One region of the Streptomyces sp. NBC_00285 genome, then DNA from elsewhere that is predicted to be linked to it. Evidence: riboswitches for the same ligand, from Rfam matches in the RefSeq annotation. Region 1 holds a riboswitch; the other holds the start of a gene.
The links. A riboswitch is a leader RNA that binds a small molecule or an ion and turns the genes downstream of it on or off. The one in region 1 is predicted to bind glycine.

Region 1 (4,502 bases):
GAGTCCCTCACCGCCCATGAGCCTCACGTACGCCCACGAGATCGGCAGGATCCCCGCGGAACCCCAGGGCGCGGCCGAGATCGGCCCGACGCCGGTCTCCGGGCCCGCCGCGGGCTGCATCGGGTGGTTCGGCAGATACGGCGCCAGGTGCGCCCGAACTCCGACCGGACCCACGCCCGGTCCGCCGCCGCCGTGCGGGATGCAGAAGGTCTTGTGCAGGTTCAGGTGCGAGACGTCGCCGCCGAAGTGCCCCGGCTTGGCCAGCCCCACCAGCGCGTTGAGATTGGCCCCGTCGACGTACACCTGCCCGCCTGCCTCGTGCACCTGCGCACAGATCTCGGCGACGTGCTCCTCGAAGACCCCGTGCGTCGAGGGATACGTGATCATCAGCACGGCCAGCTCGGTGCGGTGCTGCTCGATCTTCGCCCGCAGGTCCTCGACGTCGATCTCGCCGTCCTCGGCGGTCTTCACGACGACGACCTTCATCCCGGCCATGACGGCACTCGCGGCATTCGTGCCGTGCGCCGACGACGGGATGAGACACACGGTCCGCTGCTCGTCACCGTTGGCCCGGTGATACCCGCGTACGGCGAGCAGCCCGGCCAGCTCGCCCTGTGAACCGGCGTTGGGCTGAAGCGACACGTTGTCGTACCCGGTGACCTCGGCGAGCCGCTCCTCCAGCTCCCGGATCAGCGTCAGATAACCCTGCGCCTGCTCGATGGGGGCGAAGGGGTGCAGCTGCCCGAACTCGGGCCAGGTGACCGGTTCCATCTCGGTGGTCGCGTTGAGCTTCATGGTGCAGGAGCCCAGCGGGATCATGCCGCGGTCGAGCGCGTAGTCGCGGTCGGCCAGCCGGCGCAGGTAGCGCAGCATCGCGGTCTCGGAGCGGTACTGGTGGAAGACGGGATGGGCGAGGAAGTCGTCGGCGCGCAGCAACGCGTCCGGCAGTGCCTCCTCAGTGGCCGCGTCCAGTGCCTCAATGTCGGCCTCGACCCCGAACGCGCCCCACACGGCGGCGAGTTGAGCCCGCGCGGTGGTCTCGTCGCAGGCGATGGACACATGGTCGGCGTCGACGAGATGGACGTTGACGCCGTTGTGCCGCGCCGCGGAGACGACTTCGGCGGCCTTCGCGGGCACGCGCACGGTCAGCGTGTCGAAGTAGGAGCCGTGCACGACCTCGACCCCACCGGCCGTGAGGCCCGCGGCGAGGATGTTCGCGTAGCGGTGCGTACGGCGGGCGATGCCCCTGAGCCCCTCGGGCCCGTGGTAGACGGCGTACATCCCGGCCATCACCGCGAGCAGCACCTGGGCCGTGCAGATGTTGCTGGTCGCCTTCTCCCGGCGGATGTGCTGCTCACGCGTCTGGAGCGCGAGCCGGTAGGCCTTGTTCCCGTCGGCGTCCACGGACACGCCCACGAGCCGCCCGGGCAGGCTCCGCGCGAACTTCTCCCGCACGGCCATGTATCCGGCGTGCGGACCGCCGAACCCCATCGGCACACCGAAACGCTGTGTGGTCCCAACCGCGATGTCCGCCCCGAGCTCGCCGGGCGACTTCAGCAGGGTCAGCGCAAGCAGATCGGCGGCGACGGTCACGAGCGCGCCGAGCTCATGAGCCTGGTCGACGACCGCCTTGATGTCGCGTACGGCCCCGGAGGCGCCGGGGTACTGGACGAGCACGCCGTTGATCTCCCGCTCGGCGAGCTCGGCCGGGATCCCGTCGCTGAGGTCGGCGACGACGACCTCGACGCCGGTCGGCTCGGCGCGGGTCCGGATCACTGCGATGGTCTGCGGCAACGCGTCGGCGTCGACGAGGAAGATCCCCTTCTTGTTCTTCCCCATCCGGAGGGACAGCGCCAGGGCCTCGGCCGCCGCTGTCCCCTCGTCGAGCAGCGAGGCACCGGAGGTGGGCAGCCCGGTGAGGTCTGCGACCATGGTCTGGAAGTTGAGCAGGGCCTCAAGCCGTCCCTGCGAGATCTCCGGCTGATAGGGCGTGTAAGCCGTGTACCAGGCCGGGTTCTCCATGACGTTGCGCAGGATGACAGGCGGAGTGAAGGTGCCGTGGTACCCGAGCCCGATCATGGAGTCGAGCACCTGGTTCCGGTCGGCCAGCGACCGCAGCTCGGCCAGCACCTCGGCCTCGGTACGCGCTCCGGGAAGCTCCAGGGCATCGGCGTTCTTGATCACATCCGGCACCGCGGCGGCGGTGAGTTCGTCCAGCGAGCCGTAGCCGACCTGGGCGAGCATCTTGGCCTGAGCCCCGTGGTCGGGGCCGATGTGACGCTGCTCGAAGGGGATTCCCTGCTCGAGGGCGGAGAGCGGAATGCGATGGGCGGTCATTGCGGAGGCCTCCTGGTCTGACACGACCTTCGAGGGGTACACCCCGGCACGGGTACCCCGACGGCCTCCCCCTCTGTCATCTCAACCTGAGAGCTTCACCAGGCCGCCCGAGAGCGACCGGCTTTCACCGTCGGTGAGAGCGGAAGCCGTCGACACCCGCCCTGCTTTCCAGAGTGACCTCGCCCGTGCGGTACGTGAGCCTGAGAGATTCTGGGGAGGATTTGCTCCTTCGGCGCCTCCGATGATGTCTGGAGGACTCTCCCGCACGGTGTCGACAGCCGCCTGCAACAGTACCAGCGAGGTCAACGCCCGAGCTTTCGAGTGGCCGCACACCCCAATGTGCTCTTTCGTAGTGCTTACGACCGCTTCGGATGAGGTGCGACCAAGTGGAGGGCCCGTGCAGACCGACATCGATCCGCGCAACCTGATCGGCCGCAAGGCGTTCGACCGCAATGGCACCAAGATCGGCAGTATCGACGAGGTCTACCTGGACGACGCGACCGGCATGCCCGAGTGGGCAGCCATACGCACCGGCCTCTTCTCCAGGGACGCCTTCGTCCCCCTGGGACCGAGCGAAGTGATCGAAGGCACCCTGCACATCCCCTTCGACCGCGCCCTCATCAAGGAAGCCCCCGACTTCGGCGTGGGCCGGCACCTCTCCCCCGACCAGGAACTCCAGCTCTACCACCACTACGGCCTCGACACGGCCCCGCCGCCCCCGTTCCCGGACCGGGACTTCGGCAAGCTTGCGGGCACGGAGGAAGCCGAGGCCTGAGGGAGCCTCCGGCCCACTCACCCACCGACGAACCCGTCACGGGTGATCCGATGGGGACCGGCCGCCTCCACCAACGGCAACGGCTCCGCCACCTCCAACGCAGGATCCTCGACCCGGAACGTCCGCACCCGCCCCGGTTCCGAATCCGGCGTCTCGAACCGCACGGTCACCCTCCCCAGCCCGCTCCCCTGCACCCACCCGTGCCCGAACTCGGCATGCCGCACATCGTGACCGGCGACCCACCTCCGCCCGACCGCCACGTCACGCTCCTCCACAGGGGTGTCATCAGCCGCCTCCTCGACGGTGTGCTCTCCTCGCTCCTCCATGGCCTGAGCGAACAAGTCCTCCTGGGTGAAGTCGGCCAGCCCGCTCACGCCCACCCCCAGCAACCGCACACCCCCCGTGGAGTCCACGCCCTCCAGCAAGCGCAGGGCGGCCTCCCGGACCACCGTGGGATCGTCCGTGGGCCCCCTCAGGGTCTCGGACCGCGTCAGCGTCGAGAAGTCGTACCGCCGCACCTTCAGCACGATGGTGCGCCCCGACAGCCCGGCCCCCCGCAGCCGCCGCACACACCGGTCGGCCAGCCGCTGCACCTCCAGCCCCACCCGGACACGGTCATGGATGTCCACGTCGTACGTGTCCTCCACCGACACCGACTTCGTCTCACGCTCCGCCACCACGGGCCGCTCGTCCCGGGCCAGCGCCATCGCGTACAACCCGTGCCCGTGCGCCTTGCCCAGCAGCCGTACCAGCTCGTCCTCCCCCGCCTCCACGATCTCGTCGACCGTATGGATGCCGGCCCGCCGCAGGTGGTCTCCCGTCGCCGGCCCCACCCCCGGCAGCGTCCGCACCGGCATCGGCCCGAGCAGCGCGCGCTCGGTACCCGGTTCGATCACCACCAGCCCGTCCGGCTTGGCCTGCTCGGAGGCGATCTTCGCGAGCATCTTGGACGCGGCGAGTCCCACTGACCCCGTCAATCCTGTGCCGGCCCGTATGTCGGCCCGCAGCTTCGCCCCGGCCAGGCGCGCCGACCGGTCGTCCCAAGCCGTGCCCCCGGCCTCCAGGTCCACGAAGGCCTCGTCCAGGCTCAGGGGCTCCACCAGCGGAGACAGCTCCCTCAGCAGCCCCATCACCTGCTCGCTGATCGACCGGTAGAGGTCGAAGCGGGGCACGAGATAGGCGGCGTTCGGCGCGAGCCGTCTGGCCTGGGCCGTGGGCATCGCCGAGTTCACGCCGAACACCCGGGCCTCGTACGACGCGGTCGCCACCACGCCCCGCGGCCCCAGACCGCCCACGACGACGGCCTTCCCGCGCAGACTCGGCTTGGACGCCTGCTCCGCCGAGGCGTAGAAGGCATCCATGTCGAGATGCAGGATCGTGGGCGCTTTTC
Region 2 (4,502 bases), 5.6 Mb from region 1:
GAGACGCCGTCCTCGGCGCCCGACAGCCACTCGTGCTCCTTGCTGTAACGCAGCTGCTGGGGGTTGCTCATGGCCTGAATTCTCCTGTACGCGGGGGAGTGCTGGTGAATGGGGGTACTGCGCGAGGCGCGCTTGAGCAGCGACTATGTGCTCAGCATCACCTACGGCGGCCCTGTCAGGCCGCTTGTTTCCGGACGCCTGTTTCGGCTTCTACTTCTGACGCCTGTAGAACGGCAGCGCCACGACCTCGTACGCCTCGTGGCTGCCCCGGATGTCCACACCGACACCGGCCGTGCCCGGCGTCGCGTGCGCGGCGTCGACGTACGCGATGGCGATCGGCCTGCCCAGCGTGGGGGAGGGGGCGCCGGAGGTGACCTCGCCGATCACCGCACCGCCCGCGACGACGGCGTACCCGGCACGCGGCACCCGACGGCCCTCGGCGACCAGGCCGACGAGGACGCGAGGGGGGTTCTCGGCGGCACGCGAGGCGGCCTTGTGGAGGGCCTCGCGCCCGACGAAGTCCCCCTCCTTCTCGAACTTCACGACCCGGCCGAGCCCGGCGTCGAAGGGGGTCAGCTCCCGCGACAGCTCGTGCCCGTACAGCGGCATGCCCGCTTCCAGACGCAGGGTGTCCCGGCAGGACAGTCCGCAGGGGACCAGGCCCACACCCTCGCCGGCCTTGGTCAGCGCCTGCCACAACTCGACCGCGTGCTCCGGCTTCACGAACAGCTCGAAGCCGTCCTCGCCGGTGTACCCGGTGCGCGCGATCAGCGCGGGGACCCCGGCGACCGTGCCCGGCAGACCGGCGTAGTACTTCAGCCCGTCGAGATCGGCGTCGGTCAGGGACGCGAGGATCCCCGGAGACTCCGGTCCCTGTACGGCGATCAGCGCGTACGCGTCCCGGTCGTCCCGCACCTCGGCGTCGAAGCCGGCCGCGCGCTCGGTCAGCGCGTCCAGGACGACCTGGGCGTTGGAGGCGTTGGCGACCACCATGTAGTCGGTCTCGCCGAGCCGGTAGACGATCAGGTCGTCCAGGATGCCGCCGTCGGTCTGGCAGATCATGGTGTAGCGGGCCCGGCCGACACCGACGGAGCCGATGTTGCCGACGAGGGCGAAGTTCAAAAGGGCAGCCGCGGCCGGTCCGCTCACCGTGATCTCCCCCATGTGGGAGAGGTCGAAGAGCCCGGCCTTCGTACGCACCGCGGTGTGCTCGTCGCGCTCGGAGCCGTACCGCAGGGGCATGTCCCAGCCGGCGAAGTCGGTCATCGTCGCGCCGAGCGAGCGATGCAGGGCATCGAGGGCGGTGTGACGGGGTTCAGAACTGCTCATCGGGCGGTCGTCTCCAAGGATCCCAGGACATGGGTGTGACGGGCGAGGTGATTCCTCCCCATCTGTCATCGGAACCTGAGAGGTTCGCCATGAAGAAACATGGCTTGCACCTTGGGTGGAGCCGCCTTCGAGTGGGCGGCCCGCTTTTCAGATGTGCCTCGCCCGCGCGGTAACGGGGGCCTGAGAGATTCAAGGGAGGGACTTGCTCCTTCGGCGCCCGGGTACATGTACCCAGGACTCTCCCGCGCGGATTCAAGCGGCCGGTATGCAGTTGGCGCCGACATCATTGCACGCATCGCGGGCGGGCGGCAGGGCCGCACCCGGCCCCTCCCTTTGTAACTGGCTTGTGGCGGTACGCGTACAGAAACACGGGAGATCATCCATTACCTTCTCTTTACGCTTGGTGGGGAGGGGAGACCCTGACCCCGGAGGAGGACGATGACGGTGAACAGGACCACCGCGTACGCGACTACCTCGGGCCTGGCGCTGCCCGAGCAGCCCGCGGCCCCGGCCGTCGAGGCCCGCGGCACGCGCCCGGCGCCGGTCGTCCGTGACCTGCGCGACCGCCTGGGACACAGCCCGCACGCCCTGCTCTTCGGCCCCAAGGACCTCGTCGTCATCACCGGCCTGCCCGGCAGCGGCAAGTCCACCCTGATGAAGCGTGCGGTCACAGGGGCACGCATCGACTCCCAGGACACCCGCGACCGCTGGGACGGCCGACTGTCCCGCTTCCTGCCGTACGCCGTCTACCGCCCCCTGGTCCGGCTCGCGCACTACGCCGGACTGCGCCGCGCCCTGCGCTCCGGCGAGGGGGTCGTCGTGCACGACTGCGGGACGCAGACCTGGGTGCGCGGCTGGCTGGCCCGCGAGGCCCGCCGCCGGGGCGGCACCCTGCACCTGCTGCTCCTCGACGTCACGGCGGACGCAGCGCTGGAGGGCCAGCGCGAACGCGGCCGGGGTGTCTCGCGGTACGCCTTCCTGCGCCACCGGGGCGCGGCCGCCCGCCTGATCCGTGCCGTGGAGCGGGGCGACCTGCCCCAGGGCTGCGCCTCGGCGGTGCTGGTCGACCGGGAGGCGGCGGACGTCCTGCGGCGGATCGGCTTCACCGGCTGAGGCGGGAAGAACTCGTCCGGGCCGGGGCCGGCTCCCGCCGTACCCGCTAGCCTTTCAGCCACATCAGTACTGGGTTCACAGCAGGCGGTCGCACAGATGGATTTCCCGGCGGATCTCCCCGCGGACTTCTCGGAGTTTCCGGCACAGACGGCACACCCCCATCCGCACGGCGGATGGCCGGGCAACGAACTGGAGGAGGTGCTCTCCGCCTCCCTCGGCATGCCCTCGGCATGCGCCCGGATCATCGAGGTGCTCGGCCGCAGCTTCGTCTGGATCCCCCTGCCGAACGGCGGCGGCCCGCACAGCGGCCCCCTCGACCTGCCCACGCTGGAGATCGGCGGCCAGGCGTTCGTGCCGGTCTTCAGCTCCGAGGAGCAGTTCCGCCAGGTCGTCGGCAGCCATCTGTCGTGCACCATCGCCCCGGCGGTCGAGTTCGCCCGTGGCCTGCCCCCGCACGTGGGCCTCGCCCTGAACCCCGACGGTGTGGTCGGCGTCCCGCTCCCCCCGGCCGCCGTCGCCGACCTCTGCCGGGTGGGCCGCTCCCCCCTCGACGGCCCCAACACCGGCGGGCGGGTCAAGCTCTACGAACCGGACTGGCAGGACGACCCGGTCGACTTCCTCGCCACCGCCTCCGCGGAGTTCGCGGCGACCGGCGTGGTCCTGACGGCCCGCCGCTGCCTTGCGGCCATCGAGACGGCCGACCCGGTGATGTTCGTGGGCGTCGAACTCTCCCAATGGGAGGGAGATCTGCGCACCTTGCCGATGGACGCTCTCGGCCGGGCCCTGCACCGGACCCCGGTCCGGTGGCCGGTGAACCTGGTCCTGCTGGACGTGGCGGACGACCCGGTGGGGCACTGGATGCGCGAACAGGTACGGCCCTTCTACACGCAGGGCTAGGTGTGCTTCGACGATCCCGCCGTCCCGGCGCGCACATTCGCCCTGTCGCACCCGGTACCGGGCGGCCCTTCGCGTTGCGATCGCACGCACCGGACGCCGCCGCGTTCGACACCCGCCCCGGGAACAACCCGGCCCGGGGCGCGGGACTGTGCCACTATGCGGTCCGCCGCGGGCGCGACCGGTCACGGACGAGCGCACCCGTCGACAGCGCACAGATCCCGGGCTCGTGGGCGCTTAAGCTGGGTCCAAACTCGGGGCCGACTTCAAGAAGGGGCGAAACAGGGTGAGCGCCACCACGACCGGCCAGGTCGAGCACATGCTGCGCCAGGTGACCCCCGGGCGCTACGACGCCTACGAGGCACTGCTGCGCGCCCTCGCGACCCCCAACTCCGGCCAGGTCTGGATGCTTCTGTGGCACGGCCAGTCCGGCTCCCCCGACGCCCAGTACGGAAACATGGAGGTCGAGGGCTACGGCTACGCCCCATGCGTCACCTCCGCCCAGGAGTTGAGCGCCAGTGGCTGGAACCGCTCCTACGAAGTGGTCGAAGGCATCGACGTGGCCCGCACCCTGTTCCCCGACCACTACGGGCTCTGGCTCAACCCGCACGCCCCGGGCGGCGGCGTCGGCATCCCCTGGCTCGACCTGCGCCGCATCGCGACCGGCCTGGAGCGCCAGCCCGCGGGACCGCTGCGGCTGTCGGAACCCGGTATCGAGGTCCCGCAGTTCTACGCCCTGCTCTCGCACAACGCCCACCGCACCCCGGCGGTCCGCTCGCTGCGCCGCGCCTGGGTGCAGCCGGCGCTCGGTGCGCCATATCTCGCCATCGGTCTCGACGTGTACGACACCAGCCCCTCGGCCGTCGACTCGGTGCGCGGGATGATGCAGCAGTCCATCGGCGCCGTCCCGGACGGCCTCCCGGTGTCGACCGTGGCGATGTCCGACGAGTACGACCCGGTGGCCCTGTGGATGCGGGCCGGTGCCCGGCCCTTCTACGACCGCGAGGCCCACGGCGCCCCCGCCCAGGCCCCGGCAGCCGGGTACGGCTACCCTCCGGCCGGCGGAGGCTACTGAAAGTCACTTCCCTCTTTCTTACGCCATCACGTTACAACCACATTTCTCCGCGCGTAGATAACGGCGATTGGTCCGCAAGGTCGGCTAATCT

Region 2: it holds a riboswitch for glycine, as region 1 does, so the genes downstream of both, gcvT (glycine cleavage system aminomethyltransferase GcvT) here and gcvP (aminomethyl-transferring glycine dehydrogenase) in region 1, are expected to answer to the same signal.

What each region holds. Positions count from the first base shown of each region.
Region 1 is NZ_CP108055.1:1,903,155-1,907,656, forward strand. Features, by position in the region: gene gcvP (aminomethyl-transferring glycine dehydrogenase) at 1-2,337, opposite strand, end outside; glycine riboswitch at 2,401-2,515, opposite strand; glycine riboswitch at 2,516-2,611, opposite strand; gene OHT57_RS08685 (PRC-barrel domain-containing protein) at 2,735-3,112, shown strand; gene OHT57_RS08690 (DNA polymerase IV) at 3,130-4,502, opposite strand, start outside.
Region 2 is NZ_CP108055.1:7,486,102-7,490,603, forward strand. Features, by position in the region: gene gcvH (glycine cleavage system protein GcvH) at 1-71, opposite strand, end outside; gene gcvT (glycine cleavage system aminomethyltransferase GcvT) at 211-1,329, opposite strand; glycine riboswitch at 1,382-1,486, opposite strand; glycine riboswitch at 1,487-1,584, opposite strand; gene OHT57_RS34675 (AAA family ATPase) at 1,768-2,442, shown strand; gene OHT57_RS34680 (enhanced serine sensitivity protein SseB) at 2,539-3,339, shown strand; gene OHT57_RS34685 (enhanced serine sensitivity protein SseB C-terminal domain-containing protein) at 3,656-4,411, shown strand.